DNA from 4 places in the Paenibacillus sp. YAE3 genome. Region 2 is predicted to be linked to each of the others. Evidence: predicted binding sites of a transcription regulator. Region 2 holds the regulator's gene; each other region holds the start of a gene.
What was found. The regulator Rex, encoded in region 2, represses fermentation and respiration genes when NADH is low (regulators of the CRP and FNR family bind a similar motif). The targets are predictions, from matches to a motif close to TTGTGAAATATTTCACAA.
Positions count from the first base shown of each region.

Region 1: AC27KL_RS22390 (cytochrome ubiquinol oxidase subunit I) is a predicted target of Rex. The motif match lies at 2,670-2,687, and genes of this name have one in related genera.
Region 3: nirB (nitrite reductase large subunit NirB) is a predicted target of Rex. The motif match lies at 2,758-2,775, and genes of this name have one in related genera.
Region 4: qoxA (cytochrome aa3 quinol oxidase subunit II) is a predicted target of Rex. The motif match lies at 2,490-2,507, and genes of this name have one in related genera.

Region 1 covers NZ_BAAIYF010000013.1:48,204-52,881, reverse strand. The annotation lists gene AC27KL_RS22405 (ABC transporter ATP-binding protein) at 1-264, shown strand, start outside; gene AC27KL_RS22400 (hypothetical protein) at 268-1,908, shown strand; gene AC27KL_RS22395 (hypothetical protein) at 2,046-2,531, shown strand; gene AC27KL_RS22390 (cytochrome ubiquinol oxidase subunit I) at 2,893-4,299, shown strand; gene cydB (cytochrome d ubiquinol oxidase subunit II) at 4,286-4,678, shown strand, end outside.
Region 2 covers NZ_BAAIYF010000002.1:464,753-469,430, reverse strand. The annotation lists gene dinG (ATP-dependent DNA helicase DinG) at 1-2,216, shown strand, start outside; gene AC27KL_RS04965 (redox-sensing transcriptional repressor Rex) at 2,277-2,951, shown strand; gene AC27KL_RS04960 (amidohydrolase) at 2,917-4,227, shown strand; gene AC27KL_RS04955 (cell wall elongation regulator TseB-like domain-containing protein) at 4,252-4,678, shown strand, end outside.
Region 3 covers NZ_BAAIYF010000011.1:179,233-183,910, forward strand. The annotation lists gene nirD (nitrite reductase small subunit NirD) at 1-315, opposite strand, end outside; gene nirB (nitrite reductase large subunit NirB) at 331-2,736, opposite strand; gene AC27KL_RS21050 (nucleotidyltransferase domain-containing protein) at 2,988-3,836, shown strand; gene AC27KL_RS21055 (hypothetical protein) at 4,346-4,678, opposite strand, start outside.
Region 4 covers NZ_BAAIYF010000006.1:277,598-282,275, reverse strand. The annotation lists gene qoxB (cytochrome aa3 quinol oxidase subunit I) at 1-1,363, opposite strand, end outside; gene qoxA (cytochrome aa3 quinol oxidase subunit II) at 1,391-2,353, opposite strand; gene AC27KL_RS14050 (HAD family hydrolase) at 2,789-3,517, shown strand; gene AC27KL_RS14045 (DUF2339 domain-containing protein) at 3,644-4,678, opposite strand, start outside.

The sequences.
Region 1 (4,678 bases), on a different contig from region 2:
ATGATCGTAAAAGAGATTTTGGCGGCGCTGGCTGCCGAAGGCAAAACGATTTTTTATTCCTCGCATATTATGGACGTCGTCGAGAAGATCAGCAGCCGCATTTTGCTGCTTAACGGGGGGCAGATCGTCGCCGACGGCAGCTTCGAGGAGCTGCGGGAGCAGTCGCATGAACGGTCGTTGGAGCAAATTTTTAATGATTTGACCGGATTTCACGAATACAAGGATGTGGCGTCTTCGTTCGTGTCGATCGTTCAGGAGGTGTAGCGGATGGGTAGCGTGAAATGGCTGCGAATTCTGGATCCGCTGCGGGGGCTGTTTGAAAGATCGGGAGTCGACTACGAAATGATGCGCCGCATATTGGAGGTCAAGCTGTTGATGGACGGCCGCAGGGTGCCGACGCTTATTCAGAAATCCTCCAAAACGGCTGACCCTGACAAGCAGTCCAACCAATTTATCAAGTCGCTGTGGTTTTACGTCATTATCAGTGTCATCTTGGTGCCGTTTATCGTTATGAAGACGAATTACATGTTTCAGATGAGCCTGGTGTTCGGCATCCTAATGTTCATGATCACGACTTCCATGATCTCTGACTTTTCATCCGTAATGCTGGACGTGCGTGACCGGAACATTTTGTTTTCCAAGCCGGTGCAGCGCCGAACGATCAGTATGGCGAAGATGCTGCACGTGATGATTTACCTGCTGCTGTTGACCGGATCGTTGACCGTGGTGCCGCTTTTGGTCAGTTTATTTAGGCAGGGCGTCTTGTTTTTTCTACTTTTCCTTGTGGAAATCGTGCTGATGGACTTTTTTATCGTCGCGCTGACGGCGGCGCTTTACTGGCTTGTACTGCGTTTTTTCGACGGGGAGAAGCTGAAGGACATCATCAATTACGTTCAGATCGGGCTGACCATCGTCATGACGGTGGGCTATCAGTTTATCTCCAGATTGTTTAACTTCATCGATCTGAAGGTCGCATTTAGGCCGCAATGGTGGGAGATATTCATATTTCCGGCTTGGTTCGCCTCCCCGTTCGAATGGCTGCTTGGCGAAGGGAAGTCGCCGCTGGTTATCGTCTTTTCCGTCCTTTCGGTCATCGGGACATTGGCTGCCTGGGGGTTGTATTCGCTGTTGATGCCTTCATTCGAACGGAATTTGCAGAAGCTCGCCAGCCATCACGGGCGGGGCAAGTCGGGAGGTTTCCGCCTGCAGGAAGGTCTGGGCAAGCTCTTTTGCCGGGGGCAGCTCGAAAGGCTCTTTTTCCGCTTTTCCTGGGACATGATGGGCCGGGAACGGGACTTTAAACTCAAGGTGTATCCGCAGCTTGGCTTTTCGATCGTCTTTCCGTTCATTTTCATGTTCAACATGCTGCGTTCGGAAGGCGGTTTTGCCGCCATGAGGACGGGCAAAGGGTTCCTGTTCCTGTACTTCTGCGCGCTGATGATCCCGAGCATCATCATGATGCTCAAATATTCGGGCAACTATAAAGGGGCCTGGATCTACCGAACCGCGCCGCTGACGGATACCGCGCCCGTCTACAAAGGCGCGCTGAAAGCCATGATCGTCCGGCTGTTTGCTCCGGTGTTTATTTTGCAGGCCGTCATCTTTCTGATTATTTTCGGCGCAAGGATTATTCCGGAACTCATCGTCATTCTGCTCGGGGTGCTGCTTTACGCGGTCGTCAGCTTTATGGCGCTGGAGAAGGGACTGCCGTTTTCGCAGCCGTTTCAAGGCTCGCAATCCGGCAGCGGGTTCGTCATTTTTGGGCTTTTAGTGCTGCTCGGCGTCTTCGCGGGTGCGCATTTTGGCTTTACATTTTTACCTTACGGCGAGTATTTATATATGCTGCTTCTGCTCGTTCTGAATCTCCTGGCTTGGAAGCTGGCTTTCCGCGAGCTGCCTGCGTCTTAAGTACCTGAATAGGTAAAATTACCCGTTCTTGCTCCGGCGAAAAAAATTTGCACTTTCCTGCCTATATTTCACACTTTGATTATGGTACAAAGAAGTAGTACATTAATAGATGAAATCATAAGGAGGTTTCTGAATTAATGTTCTATGAAGACAATGAGAACCTGACCATCATGACCTACACCTTGAATAGTGGCATTAAAGGAACTGTACCTTTATCGAATAAGCAAATTCAGGAATGGATCGAGTGCTATCGCACCGATGCGAAATTCATTACAGCTATTGGCAAGGAGTTTTTCGGCCTTAATCCAGAGCTGGTCGCGGATTTCAAAGTGCATAACCGTTTCTCCAACTACGCCGAAGTCATCAAGCCCGTAGGCAACCGCCCCACGGAATCGGATAATACCGATCAGCTGTCCAAAGCGTATGAAGAGAACCGCGTGTACTTCAAAGTCGACTGCAAATGCGGCACGACTTACACGACCTATTCCCAGTACTACACGACCAAATGGTATTGTTCCAAATGCAACGAGATCGTGTTTTTGGACAAGAAGAAGGGCAAAGTGGCTACGGACAAAGGCGATGCCTGGTACATGACGAACAAGTATTACGTAGCAAGAGACTAGCAGGAATTTGCGCGAAACGCCCGCCGTCCGGGCGAGAAGATATAGAGGAAATCCGAACCATTAAGGGACTGCTTTCGGGCCGCGTGCGGCTTGGGACGGTCCCTTTTGTTTGGGGCGATGCCTAAAATTTTTAATATTTTGTGACATAATTCACATAAGTGGGCTTTTGGACCTAAGATTGTGACATTTATCACATTTAGAATCCCGATGCTCTGCCAGAATACAGGAAGAAGGGGATTTTGCAGCCCGGAAGCGCGAAAGCCGGGTTTTTGCAAAATGCCGAGGAAAACAAAAGGATGGGGTATTCGAATCCATCGCCCAAGGGTTCTAACTTGAAAACTATGAGAAAGAGGGAAGAACAATGGACGTAATTATGCTGTCGCGGATTCAGTTTGCGGCAACGACGATTTTTCACTTTTTCTTCGTGCCCGTGTCCATCGGCCTGGCGTTTACGATCGCCATCATGGAGACGATGTACGTCGTCAAAGGCAAAGAAGAGTACAAACGGATGGCGAAGTTCTGGGGCAAGCTGTTCCTGATCAACTTCGCGATCGGCGTCGTGACGGGCATTCTGCAGGAATTCCAGTTCGGCATGAACTGGTCGGCGTATTCCCGGTTCGTCGGCGACGTATTTGGCGCTCCGCTGGCGGTAGAGGCGCTGCTTGCCTTTTTTATGGAATCGACGTTTATCGGACTTTGGATTTTCGGCTGGGAACGGCTTTCGAAAAAAGTGCATGCGCTGTGCATTTGGCTGGTTGCCATCGGGACGATCCTGTCCGCGTTTTGGATTTTGGCGGCGAACTCTTTCATGCAGCGTCCCGTCGGTTTTACGATCAACAACGGCCGGGCCGAAATGAACGACTTTTTGGCGCTGATCACGAACGGCCAGCTGCTGCTGGAGTTCCCGCATACGATATTGGCCGCGTTTATGACGGGCGCATTCCTCATTGCCGGGGTCAGCGCGTATAAGCTGCTCAAGAAACAAGACGTGCAGTTCTTCAAAAAATCGTTTGTGATCGCCACCGTCATCGGGCTTGTTTCCTCGATCGGCGTGGCGCTTGTCGGTCACCAGCAGGCCCAATATCTGGTCAAAACCCAACCGATGAAAATGGCTGCAACCGAAGCGCTGTGGGAAAACAGCGGCGACCCGGCGCCTTGGACGGTGACGGCGTTCATCGATACGGAAAACCAGCGAAATACCGGGGAGTTCCAGATCCCTTACCTGCTCAGCTTTTTGTCTTACAGCAAGTTTTCGGGCGAAGTGCAGGGCATGAAAGAGCTTCAAGCGCAATATGAGCAGCAATACGGCCCGGGCGATTATATTCCTCCGGTGCGCACGACCTTCTGGAGCTTCCGGATCATGGTGGCGAGCGGTACGCTGCTCATTCTGCTCAGCATGTACGGGGTATACTTGGCGGCGCGCAAAAGATTGGAAAACGGCAACAAATGGTTTATGCGCCTGATGGTTTTTGCGATTTCGCTGCCGATCATCGCCAATACGTCGGGCTGGATCATGACGGAAATCGGACGCCAGCCATGGACCGTGTTCGGACTGATGACGACCGCCGACGGCGTGTCCCCGAGCGTAACCGCGGGCCAAGTGCTGTTTTCGTTGATCGCCTTCGTAGCCATTTATGCCATACTGGCCGTCGTGATGGCCTACCTGTTTATCCGCGTTATCCAAAAGGGACCGTATGCCGCCGAAACGCAGGCGGAAACGTCCAGCGATCCATTCGATAAGGAGGAATACCGCCATGCTATCTCTTAATGAGCTGTGGTTCGTGCTCGTCGCGGTGCTGTTTACGGGGTTCTTTTTCCTCGAAGGTTTTGATTTCGGCATCGGGATGTCGACGGGCATTTTGGCGAAAACCGATACCGAACGCCGGGTGCTGATCAATTCCATCGGCCCGTTCTGGGATGCCAACGAGGTGTGGCTGCTGACGGCCGGAGGCGCGATGTTCGCGGCATTTCCGAACTGGTACGCCACGCTGTTCAGCGGATTTTATACGCCGCTTGTCCTGCTCCTGCTTGCGCTCATCGGGCGGGGGGTCGCCTTTGAATACCGGGGCAAGGTGGAGAAGGCTTCCTGGAAAAAAACATGGGACATCGTCATCCTGATCGGCAGCCTGCTGCCGCCGCTTCTGCTG
Region 2 (4,678 bases):
ACCGCCAGTTTGCGCTAGCCGTCGAAGACTGGACGGAAATGAAACCGCCGCGGGACGAAACGGACGACAACCCTCTCGCCGGGGTGGAGTTCAAGGAATATTTGGGCGAAATTCAGAAGCGTCTTAAGGCTATTATGCCCCAATACGAGGAGCGCGAACCGCAAACGATCATGTTCGATCAGGTGATGAACGCGCTGAACGAGGACAAGCATCTGTTGATCGAGGCGGGAACGGGCACCGGCAAATCGCTGGGATACCTTATTCCTTCCATTTACCAAAGCGTCAAGCAGCAGCAAAAGGTGATGATCAGCACGCACACGATCAACCTTCAGGAGCAGCTGCGGGAGCGCGACGTGCCTTTGTTGACGCAGGTTGTGCCGTTCCCTTTCAAGGCGGCGGTCTTTAAGGGAAGACAACATTATTTGTGTTTGAGAAAATTTGAACATAAAATAAACAGAAGAGACTTTTTTAATCCCAAGGAAGATACGATTACCGCTGCGCAGATGATCGTATGGCTTGCGCAAACCGAAAACGGCGACGACGAGGAGCTGAATCTCGGGGGAAGGGGCGGCGACTTCTGGGAAACGGTGAGCAGCGATTCGGATTCCTGCCTGGGCCGAGCCTGCCCGTGGTTCCGCAAATGTTATTATCACCGCGCGAAACATGAGGCGGGCATCGCCGACGTCGTCATTACGAACCACTCCAAGCTGTTCACGGACGTTAAAGCGGGTCATCAGCTGCTGCCGTCCTATGAGCGCCTCGTCATTGACGAAGCCCACCATTTGGAGGACGTTGCCGGCAAACATCTGGGGCTGCACATGAAATATTTCAGCGTCGTCCACACCCTTACGCGTCTGTACAAAGATGCGCGGAGCGGACAGCTTATCGCCCTCCGCCAACAACTGCAGTCGTCCGGGCAGGAGCGGGCCGGCGACTGGATCGCGGCGATCGACCGCATCAGCGAAGATTTGGTCGACGTCAAGGAAACTTGGGACAAGCTCAGCGAATCCCTGTTCGCCCTGATGCCGGAAAGGAATGACGCCGCGCCGGGAGAATCCGGGCAATATGTGCTGAGGCTCCAGCCGTCGAAATGGCCGCAGGAATGGGAAACATTGAAGGCGATGGAGAACCAGATCCATGTGAAAATGAGCGAAATCGTCCGCCGCGGCGAAAAAATGCTGGCCGAATACAAGGAAAACGAAGACGATTACAGCGCGGACAGCCTGATAACGGATCTTAGCGGCCTGTTCAAGGACCTGGCTGCCGAACGGGACGATCTGAGGACGTTCATGAATCTGGACGATGCCACCGTCGTTTATTGGATGGAGGCGAGCAGCCATTTCCGCAGCAAATCGCTTCAGCTGTATGCGGTTCCGGTGGACGTCAGCAAACAGCTCAAGGAGTTGTTTTTCGATAAAAAGAAAAGCGTTATATTAACGTCGGCTACTTTGTCGGTGGACAAGTCCTTCCAATACATGATCGATAATCTTGGTCTGCAGGAAGACCAGGAGAGCGGCAGGCTGGTATCCGTGCAGCTTCCTTCCCCGTTCAAATACCGCGACCAGGCATTGCTGGTCATTCCGCGGGATTTCCCGAGCGTAAAAGGAAGCGTCGGCGATCCGGTGTTCGTGGACACCCTCGTGCGGTCCCTGGCCGACGCGGCGATCGCAACCCATGGCCGAATGCTGGTGCTGTTCACCTCGTACCGGATGCTCCGGCAGGTGCATGAACCGCTGAAAAACGCCCTTGCGGGCAGCGATATCACCGTGCTCGGCCAAGGCGTGGACAGCGGCAGCCGCACCAAGCTCATTCGCCGGTTTCAAGACAGCAGCGCTTCGGTGCTGCTCGGTACGAGCAGCTTCTGGGAGGGAGTCGATATCCCCGGCGAAGCGTTGACCTGCCTGGCGATCGTAAGGCTTCCGTTCCAGCCGCCGAACCACCCGCTGAACGAAGCGAAAGCCGAACTGTTGCAGCGCCAGAAGAAAAATCCGTTCATGAAGCTTTCCGTGCCGCAGGCGGTCATCCGCTTTAAGCAGGGCTTCGGCCGCTTGGTTCGTACAGCGAATGACCGCGGAATCGTCATCGTTTACGATACGCGCGTAATCGAGTCTTACTACGGGAAATATTTTCTCTATTCCTTGCCGGGGCCAAAGATGGAGCATATGAATACGGAAAAAATGGTTCCCCGTATATCTGAATGGCTTCAAGAGGGTTAAAATGACCCTTTTCATAGGATCGAACGATAGAAATTAAGCTGTTAAATAGGGGGAACATGCATGAAATCGGAGAAAATTTCCGAAGCGGTCGTCCGCAGATTGCCTGTATATTTACGTTATTTGAATGATTTGCACAAGCGGGAGGTAGCGACGGTCTCCTCCCAGGAGCTTGGCCAGCGACTGGACCTGAACCCGGCGCAAATCCGCAAGGATCTTGCGTATTTCGGGGATTTCGGCCGGAAAGGGATCGGATACGACGTTTCGTACCTGATCGAAAAAATCCGCCACATCCTGAACCTGGATCAGCAGATCAACGCGGTGCTGGTGGGCGCCGGCAACCTGGGACAGGCGCTTTCCAACTACAACTTTTACCTGCGCGAAAACATTAAAATCGTGGCGGTCTTCGACGAAAATCCGAAAAAAATCGGCAAAAAAATCAATACGCTGACGGTGCAGCCGATGGAAGAGATCACGGATACGATCAAAAACCGGAATATCCGAATCGGCATCATTACGGTGCCCGCCGTCGAGGCCCAGAACGTGGCCGACCAGCTTATTGGCGCCGGGATCGAGGCGATCCTGAACTTCGCGCCGACCATTCTGAAGGCGCCGGCCAACATCCGGATCCATGCGGCGGATTTCACGACGGACCTGCTGAGCCTGGCTTATTATTTGAATAACGGAAAGGACGATTCAGCTGATGGCGGAGAACAAGACAAACCAATGGATCATTAAAAACGGCAGCTTTGCCGTGCCTGACAAAGACAAGCCCGTAATCCAGGGCTGCATGGTCATCGAAGGCGACCGCATTGCTTATATAGGGGAAGAAATGCCGGAGCTTGAAAACGATGTTCCCGTATTCGACGGCACGCATCTGTTTTTTATGCCCGGTCTGATCAATACGCACGGGCATGCGGCGATGTCGCTGCTGCGGGGGTACGGGGACGACCTGGCCCTGCAAATTTGGCTGCAGGAGAAAATGTGGCCGATGGAAGCCAAGTTTACCTCCTCCGACGTCTATTGGGGAACGGCGCTGTCGGTGCTGGAAATGCTCAAGGGCGGGACGACGACCTTCCTGGACATGTATGACCATATGGACCAGGTCGCCAAGGTGACAGAAGAGTCGGGAATCCGCGCGTCCCTGATGCGGGGCGTCATCGGGTTATGCTCCGAGGACATTCAGCGTCACAAGCTGAACGAGGCGATCCAGTTCGCACGCGATTGGAACGGCAAAGCGGACGGCCGGATCACGACGATGATTTCGCCGCACGCGCCGTATACATGTCCTCCGGATTTCATCGAGAAATTCGTGCAGGCCGCCTTTGACCTGGATTTGCCGATGCATACCCATATGTCCGAAACGATTGCCGAGGTCGAGCAAAACGTTCGGGATTACGGCTTGCGTCCGGTCGCCCATTTGGAGAAGCTCGGCGTATTTTCAAGACCGTCCCTGGTCGCCCATGCCGTTCACTTGACCGATGAAGAAATCGGCATTTTGGCGCGCAACAACGTGGCCGTGTCCCACAATCCGGGCAGCAACCTGAAGCTGGCGAGCGGCGTGGCCCGCGTGACGGATCTGCTCAAAGCGGGCGTAACGGTCTCGCTCGGCACCGACGGCGCGGCCAGCAACAACAATTTGGACATGTTCGAGGAAATGCGTCTTGCGGCGCTCATCCACAAAGGGGTGTCCGGCGACCCGACGGCGGTTCCGGCTTACGAAGCCTTGAAAATGGGAACGGTATACGGAGCGCAATCCCTTTTCCTGCAGGACGTCGGTACCCTTGCGCCGGGCATGAAAGCCGATTTTATCGCACTAAATACCGATCAAGCCCATTTTCTTCCGCATACCGATCTGATTTCCCACGCGATCTACTCGGCTAGCGGCAAAGACGTCGAACATGTGTGGGTGGACGGCAAGCAGATCGTGAAGCATGGCGCGTGCCTGACGATGGACGAAGAGCGCATCCGCCGGGAAGCCCAAGCCGCGTTCGAAGGTCTCTTGTCCCGGTAAGAACGGCCAAAGATAGGGGAACTTATGCTAAAGAACAAAAAGAAATGGATTTTTCTCGGCATCGTCGCGTTTCTGCTGATCGTGTTCGGGCTTTACCGTTATTACATATACGTAACGCAGGATATCCGCGCGCAAGAGACGGCGGCCATTCTGAAGGCCAAACAGGAGACAAGCCTCGTGAAGGTGACCGAAGCCCAAAAATCGGTATGGGATACGATCTGCTGGGCGATCGAAGGGTTGGACAAAGACAACCGTCCGATCATGGTGTGGGTGACGATGGACGAAAACGGCAAAGTGAAATCGGGCGAGGGCGCGGTGCATGAAGAGCTGCTCTCAAACGGCATGTCGGAAAATCAGATCAAGGAAAAAGCGACGAAGGAAATTCCGGACGTCAAAAAGCTGAAGGCCGTGCCCGGGATGTACAACGGCGAATACGCATGGCAGCTTTTTT
Region 3 (4,678 bases), on a different contig from region 2:
CCCCCCAACATAGACGTAACCGTCGATCACCGCGGTTTCGTACGTGGCGATGCAGCCGTCGTCCGGCTTTTGCACCTCGCCCGTCGTCAGCGAGATTTTCCAATCATGCAGCGGGCAAAATACGTACTCGCCCGACACGATTCCCTCGGCCAGCGGCCCGTTTTTGTGCGGGCACCGGTTGCCTACGGCGCGCACCTCGCCGTTTGACAGCCGGAATAATGCGATCGTTTCGTCCCGCACCTGGACCTCCTTGCCGATCAGCGGCTTCAGGTCCTCCAGCTTCATCACTTTCACCAGTTCCTTTGTAGCGCTCATGCGGTTCCCTCCCCGTTATGGTTTTTCCACCGTGTACATGCTGCGGCGTTCCTCGTTGTCGAGCGCGGCTTTCCAGGCTTCGCGGTACGTGCTTTTCGCCGCTTCGAAGCGACCGACCAAAATTTCGACCTCCGCTTCATCCGCCAGCATTTGGCGCACCCAATCCGCGCCCATCCGGTTCACCCAAGGGGCCGTGCGTTCGCCGTAGATGCCCGTTTCCCGGTAGAGCTGCACGTAAGCTTTGGCGAGCCTGATGACATCCTCTTCTGTTGCCACCGTCGTCAGGCTGTCGCATTCCCGGACCTCGGTGCCGCCGTTGCCGCCAAAATAAAGCTGATATCCGTTTTCCACGCACACCACGCCAAAATCTTTGGTGAGCACCTCAGCGCAGTTCCGCGGGCAGCCGGTGACGCCCATTTTCATTTTGTGCGGCGTGTCGACCATCTCGATCTCCTGCTCGAGCCGGATGCCGAGCCCCAGCGAATCCTGCGTGCCGAAGCGGCAAAATCTCGAGCCGACGCACGACTTCACGTTCCGCAGCGATTTCGAGTAGGCATACCCCGAACGCATCTCCAGCTCTTCCCACACTTTAGGGACATCCTCTTTTTTCACGCCGTACAGGCCGATGCGGCTGGCCCCCGTGATTTTCACCAGCGGCACCTCGTATTTTTTCGCCACTTCGCCGATGCGGATCAGATCCTCCGGCGTCGTCGTGCCTCCATACATCCGCGGAATGACGGAGAAGGTGCCGTCCTTCTGGATGTTGCCTTCCATCCGCTCGTTCACGTACCGGGAAGCCTTGTCGTCGGCATACGTCTCGGGACGCAGCATCCGCAGGTAGTAGTTCAACGCCGGACGGCATTTGGAGCAGCCTTCCTCATGCGCAAACCCAAGCACGATGCGCACTTCCCTTGGCGACTGCAGCCCTTTCTCCTTGATCGCGGCGACGACCTCGTCGCGGGACAACGTCGTGCAGCCGCACATGCCGGCCGCTTTTTGCGCCGAGGCATCGAATTTGTCGCCAAGCGTATGCGCGAGGATCGCTTCGACCATGCCGCGGCATTTGCCGCACGAGCCGCCGGCTTTCGTCAAGGATTTGACTTCATCGAAGGTCGTTAATCCATGTTCGAGGATCGCACCGACGATTCTTCCTTTCGTCACGCCGTTGCATCCGCAGATCGTCTCGTCCGCGCTGATCGCCGCCACGTCCAGTCCCCCGTCATCCCCGGCTTTGTGCAGCACCGATGCGCTCGTATATTCCTGAATGTCGCTTCCTTTTTTCAGCATGTTGAACAGCCGGTTGCCGTCCGAAACATCCCCATAGAGAACGACCCCGACGACCTTTCCGTCACGGACCAACACCTTTTTATAGGCTCCGGCAAATTCGTCCTGCACCACGATTGCCTTCGTATTTTCGTCTGCATGAATTTCACCGCCGCTGAACAGGTCGCAGCCCGCCACCTTCAACTGCGTGGACAGCACGCTGCCATGGTACCCTTCCGTCGGCCGGCCTGTCAGATGGTCTGCAAGCACGACGCCCTGCTCATACAGCGGCGCCACCAATCCATAAGCGATGCCGCGGTGTTCGGCGCATTCGCCGACCGCATATACGCAAGGGTCCGACGTCTGCATGACGTCATTAACCTGGATGCCCCGGCCCACCGCCAGCCCCGCTTCGCGCGCCAACGCGACGTTCGGCCGGATGCCGACGGCCATCACGACAAGATCGCATTCGACGCTGGTGCCGTCTTCGAATCGCAGTCCTTGTACCCGGCTGTCGCCGTAGATTTCCGTCGTTTTTTTCTCCATCAGGAACTTCATGCCCTGGGCTTCCAAGTCCCGCTGCAGCAGCTTCGCGGCTGCCGGGTCCAGCTGCATCTCCATCAAGTACGGCAGCAAATGCACGACATGCACGTCCATCCCTTGGTTCATCAGCCCGCGCGCCGCTTCCAGGCCCAACAGTCCGCCCCCGATAACGACCGCCTTTCTGTAGCGTTTGGCCGCTTCCAGCATCATTTTGGTGTCGTCAATCGTGCGGAAGCCGATCACGCCGTCGAGCGTATGCCCCGGTACCGGCAGAATAAACGCGCTTGACCCCGTCGCGATAATCAGCTCGTCATAAGGCACCACGCTTCCCCGATCCGTCGTGACTTGTTTTGCTTCCCGGTCGATCGCCACCACGCGCTCATTCGCCAGCAAATGTATGTCATTGGATTGATACCAATCCCAATCGTTGATCGTAATTTCCTCGAACGTCGTTTTGCCCTGCAGCACAGGGGACAACATGATGCGGTTGTAGTTCGGATAAGGTTCGTCTCCAATCATCGTCACATCATAGCGCTCGCGGTCGCGGCGAAGGATCTCCTCGATGCACCGTGCTCCCGCCATTCCGTTGCCAATCATCACCAATCTTTTTCGCATTGCCACGCCTCCTGTGCAACATTGTGAAATCTATTACATGTTAAGCGTAGCTGATTTTCAAGGATTTGGATGTATCAAAGATCACAGACATGGGAAAAGGTTCAAATTTGGGAAAAGAAAAATTTTGAGGAATTTTTAATATTGGGAGGCTGAGGCGGACCAGATTTTTCAAACGATCTACTCCCTATTCGCTAAAGAGCCAAATCGTTTATGATGAGATAAACTCAAACTTGGAAGCGGAGTGAAAAAGCATGGATGCGCAAGCGATCATTTCAAAACTCGTAGACGTTCTGAAGCAAGTCGACGGCGTGCAAGCCCTGGTATTGGGCAGTTCAAGAGCGAAGGGAACGCATCATCCCGGCTCCGATATCGATATCGGCATTTATTATGATCAAGACAAAGGGCTGGACCTTGCCCAACTGCGCCGCGCAGCCTCGGCTTTGGACGACGATCATCGAGACAACGTCATGACGGACATCGGCGGTTGGGGATCCTGGATCAATGGCGGCGGCTGGCTGCAGGTGAAGCAAATGCCGGTTGATTTTTTATACCGTGACCTCAGCAAAGTGTCCCAAGTCATTGAGCAGTGCCACGCCGGACATCTCACGATCGACTATCAGCCGGGGCATCCTCATGGATTCCTTAATGCGATTTATGCAGCTGAAGCAGCGTTGTGCAGGGTGTTATGGGATCCATCGGGACTTGTTGGTGAAATGAAGAGCAGAATGACCCCCTACCCGCATGCGCTTCAAAAGGCGATCATCGAAAAATTTCTGTGGGAAGCAAGTTTTTCGCTGGAGATCGGAAAAAAAGGCATCCCTAAAAAAGACTTATCTTATATCGCCGGATGCTGTTTCAGGGCCGTCTCCTGCTTGAATCAGGTTTTGTTTGCCCTGAACGAAACGTATTGGATGAACGAAAAAGGAGCTGCGGCCATCGCCGATTCTTTTTCCACGGTGCCAAGCCAATATTCCAAAAGAGTCAATAACATCATCACCCTGGTCACGGAAGATCAAACCGGTTTAGAGAAGGCATTGGAAACACTGCGTAATTTGATTCAGGAAACGGAGCATCTGGTAAAGATGAAAGGTGTGTATTGACGTAATCGGTTGAACGTTCATTCAACAAGAGCAAATCCCAAAAAATCTGGCGTATCCTTTTTCAAAGTCCGGTTTGTGCGGATCGCCCCGAGTAAGTTCGATCATATCACACAAACTATAAATCCGGTCATAACACCAGCTTCTGCCTGAATTCTTCGGGGTAATAACGCATATGCATAACAAAAAACGACAGTATCAACATATCCTGCCGCTTGGCGTTATGAACATCGGATCATGTCTGCATCAGTTCTTTGTTCCAGGTCACTGAAAACGCAGATCAAAGCATCCAGCCTGGTTCAACATTTATGGTAGCCTCGGATTATTCATGGACCTCATTTCATGATCATGCAGACATAGTTCCAAGATAAATAGTCGGCATGTGGTTCCGTTCAAAGTCACGAAAAAAAAGCACGCAAAAGATCCTTTTCAAGAACCATGCATGCTTCGCCCCCAACTTATTTCATTACTATAAATATACAAATAACCAATGCTATTGGTAATAATCAAGATCAAAATCTTCTTCTATTGCTTGGGAAATCGGGCCCCTTCGTATCGTCAATATATTCAACTGCGGATTCCATGGCACGGATGATTCGCTGAATAGATGCAAATTCGGGATCCTCGGGGCCTAAATCCTCCATGAACATCATTTGCAGGATTTGTCTATAAAATAATATCCTCTCGTTAAATCTCTCTTTTTCCAAACGAATGATATCTTCAATGGTATGTGAATGGATGAACTCCATGAGTGGATTCTCTTCCGTTGATCTTCTATCCCACTCCCAGGTTGTGCTGATCTGTTCTTCGGTATCAGAAAGGTCAATAGAGGAACGAATACTATT
Region 4 (4,678 bases), on a different contig from region 2:
TGATCAGCCAGAAGGCCGTTTTGGCCAGACGTTCGTTCAGGCGGAAGCCGAACATTTTAGGGAACCAGTAATGCATGCCGGCCAGTACCCCGAATACCGTACCTGGAATAAGCACATAGTGGAAGTGGGCCACCAGGAACATCGTATTGTGATACTGATAGTCGGCGCTTGCCATCGCAAGCATGACGCCGGTTACGCCGCCGATCGTAAAGATCGGGATAAAGCCCATCGCGTACAGCATCGGAGACGTGAACGAGATTTTGCCTTTGCGGAGCGTAAACAGCCAGTTGAAAATTTTGACCCCGGTCGGAACCGCGATCGCCATCGTCGTGATGGAGAAAAAGCCGTTGACCATGGCGCCTTGGCCCATCGTATAGAAGTGGTGCGCCCATACGAGAAAGGACAGGACCGAGATGGCGACCATGCTGACAACCATCGATTTGTAGCCGTACAAATTCTTTTTCGAGAACGTGGAAATAATATCGCTGAAAATACCGAAAGCAGGCAAGATAACGATATATACTTCAGGGTGTCCCCAAACCCAGAACAAGTTGGCCCAGAGCATATCCATACCGCCGTTGGCCATCGTAAAGAACTGGCTTCCGAACACGCGGTCGAACATCATCAGGGCAAGCGCTACGGTGAGCACAGGGAAAGCAAACAAAATAATGACGTTCGTAATGAGTACCGACCAGGTGAACATCGGCATACGCATCAGTTTCATGCCTGGAGCACGCATCTTCAGGATCGTCACGATAAAGTTGACGCCCGTCATCAGCGTACCGATACCGGATATTTGCAGCGCGAGCGAGTAGTAGTTATTGCCTACCGTCGGGCTGAATTCAAGGCTTGCGAGCGGGAAGTATGCGGACCAGCCGGCATCCGGCGATCCCCCGATCACAAACGAAATGTTAAACAGCATCGCTCCCATAAAGAACATCCAGAAGCTGACGGCGTTAAGTCTAGGGAAAGCGACGTCGCGGGCCCCGATTTGCAGCGGAACGACCACGTTCATCATCCCGATGACAAACGGCATCGCCATGAACAAAATCATGATAACCCCGTGCGTCGTAAATATCTCATTGTAGTGCTGGGCATCCAAAAATTTGGAGTCCGGCGTCGCGAGCTGCGCCCGCATCAACAGGGCGTCGACGCCGCCGCGGAACAGCATGATCAACGCCGACAAAATATACATAATGCCGATTTTTTTGTGGTCCACGGTGGTGAGCCACTCACGCCACAGATAGCCCCATTTTTTGAAATAGGTCAATCCGATCACGATGGCGAGCGATACGAGCACGATGCTGACATCGGCCGCGTAGATCATCGGCTCGCCGGTAACAAAAAATTCGTCCCATTTCATGCAGTTTGTTCTCCTTTCTCCATGATGTTAGTGACCGTGTTCCATGGAAGAATGATCGTTCATGTCTTTCATGTCACCCATGTCCTGCATATGATCCGCGGAATCCTTGCCGGATTCCTTGCTGTCTGTCGAATTGTCCCCGCCATGGCCGTGTTCGGACATATCCATAGGCGGAGGCGAGAATTTCAGGTGCGTGGAGCTGTAAGACTTGCGTCCGACGAAGTCCGTATGCAATACGGAGTTGAATTCCTGCTCGGTCAGTTTCGGAGCGGTTTGCTGCACCTCGTTGACCCATTTCGTGTAATCAGCAGGAGATTGGGCAAGTACCTCGAATTCCATTTGGGCGAAACCTTTACCGGAGAAGTTCGAGTTTTTACCCATGTACGAACCTTCATGTTCGGCGACGAGATTCAGCTTGGTGACCATGTCGCTCATCGCGTATTTCTGTCCGCCGAGCTGCGGAACCCAGAAGCTTGAAATCGGACCGTACGAGTAGAGACGGAACTCGACCGGACGGTGCGTAGGGATGTTGACGTAGTTTACCGTTTCGATGCCTTCCTCCGGATAGCTGAAGTGCCATTTCCAGTTGGAAGAGGAGGCGTAGATGACAAGCGGCTTTTGATCCTCATAGCCGGCCGGCACCTTTTCTACGGCATAAGTCGTACGTACGGTAACGACAGACAAAATGGCTACGATGATAATCGGAATGGCAGTCCAGATAAATTCGAGCCATTTGCTTCCTTCCATATGAGGCGGTTCATAATCGTCCGGCGTTTTGCTGGCCCGGTATTTGGTCAACATGAAAATGTACAGGATGTACACGACGATTAACACGAGCGCCATCATCAGAATAGAGAAGATAATTGTATTGGATTGTGTTTTCGCTACCGGCCCTTTCGGATCCAGGACCATCAGTTTCGTATCGCATCCGCTGAGCAGCATGACGACGGAAATAAAAATGAGTGAAAACAACCATCTTTTTTTCTTCACGGGAAACTCCTTTCTAGCATGCCTTAATCGCTGAGTGTTTGGATAATTCGCGAATCCTTATAGCCATAGCATAGTAACTTGTGAAAAAGAAAACAAATACAGTAGAATACATAATTGTAAATAAAATACAATTATTCTGTGATAATCTTCACATTCTTCACGAAAAAAGGCCAAAAAATCCGATTAAGCTTTGAAAAAGGCTAAATTCGGCGATTTTCATTTTTGTTCAAAATTGAACGGGCGGGGAACAGTTGTGCCAGTTCTGTCACAATTGAAAGGGTTTTAAGCCCGGGGTAAGTTTTTTTACCCGTGTCCGGCGGTCGCTGAAACCCGCTTGTACCGCGGCATCATGTGCTAAAATAGACATAAATTCGTTTGCCGTAACAAACATCACAATAAGGATTTTGCAATCCGGACCATAGGAGAGGAAACGCAATGGGAGAGAAACGGACGAACGCAAAAGGGATATTTTTTGACGTGGATGATACGCTTTACGATCATTTGCAGCCGCTGAGGGAGGCGCTTCGGCATGTGCTCGGCACCGGAGACGACTTTCCGTATGAAGCGGTATATCACCGATTCAGATATTACAGCGACAAGCTTTCCGCCAGCCATGGCGCGGTCAATGCCGCCGGAGCGGAACGGGATTTGCAGGAGATGAGGATCCAAAGGGCCAAACTGGCTTTGGCGGAATTCGGGATCGCGGTGACGGATGGGGAGGCGGCCCGGATTCAGGAACAATACCTGGAGCGCCAGTTCCGGATCCGCCCGTTTCCGGGGGCAACGGAGCTGATCGGCGAGTTGCAGGCGGCCGGTCATGTCGTCGGACTGATCACGAACGGACCGGCGGAGCACCAGATGGCCAAAATCAAGGCGCTGGCGCTGGATGCCGCCATCCCTTCTGGCCATATTTTCGTATCGGGGGCGGTCGGTTACGACAAACCGGATCCGCGCCTGTTTGCCCGCGTCAATGAACAAACGGGGACGGATCCTTCGCGCTGCTTCTACATCGGCGATTCGTGGCGAAACGACGTGATCGGGGCGCTGGATGCGGGCTGGACCGCGATCTGGTTCAACCACAGGCAGGTTGAGCCCGAAACGGAACATCAGCCGCAGTATACGGCAGGCAGTTACCGGGAGCTTGCCGGGCTGCTGCTGGCTTAAAGGATTCAGGGATGAACGAAAACAAAGCAGCCGCATTCCCGTTACGGGGTCGCGGCTGCTTTGTTTTCATTTACATCCTATAAACGATTTCTCGTATAAGTTCAGGCAGGTACCGACGCACCGGCATTAACGTTCCACAGTCGCATCATCAGGCGGCGATTGCGGCGGAACCTGTTTGCGTTTGTACATGAGCCTGGAGACGATGATGCCGATCGCGCCAAGTCCGATGAACAAAATGGCTCTGACCGCAACGGATACGTCCGGCAGGTCGGCGACGATGACTTTGACCAGCGTGAGGAACAGCAAGCCGATGCCGGCAAGCCGGACCATCCGGCGCTGAAGCAAGACGCCGCATACGATGACGGCGATGGCGTACACCGCCCACACCGCGGACAAAACCAAATGCCGCAGGTCTTTCGTCAGCCCGCCGGTCAGCACGTTGGTCGCCTCGGTCATAAAAATGATCGCAAGCCCGGCATCGATCCACATGAGAATATCCGGCCAGCGGTTGGACAACATCCGTTGCGGCATACGCCGCAGCGCGTACGACAGAACCGCAAGGGAGGCCAGCAGCACGAGCCAGGAAAGGGTTTCGGCGGAAAAGATGCGATGGATGGCCAAAAACAGCGTGCCCGCCGCGCCGTACAGCAATACGATGGCTGCCGTGATTTGCTGCATATAACTTTTCAGCACCATGCCTAGGACGATGCCCGCGGTTCCAATGACGATCGCGGAAGCCGGCGCATAATGCTGGTTCGAAATATCGAATGCCCACAGGAACCATGCGACGGTCGCGATGGAGACGAACACGGGGGAACGCTGTTCCTTCATGTATTTGCCCCATGCGGCCAGCGTGTAAACCAGCGCCCACACCAGCAGCATCAACGGCCGCCAATGAACGGAACCTTCCCACAGCGGGTACAAGGCATAAATCCATAATGCCATGACGCCGAATCCGGGGAATAACGACAACGTTTCGTCAAGCTTGCGGCGTCCGGGCCCGAAGAAGGCGTAAGCGAGCAATGCCGCATGCTGAATGAATACCGCTCCGATGAAAACGTGGCGGCTTTCATCGAAGTCGCCTGCCGCGTAAGCGATCAGAAGCGGCAGATGAAGCACCCCGGCCGCGACGAAATAGGCGGCGCGGAAATCGAATTTCAA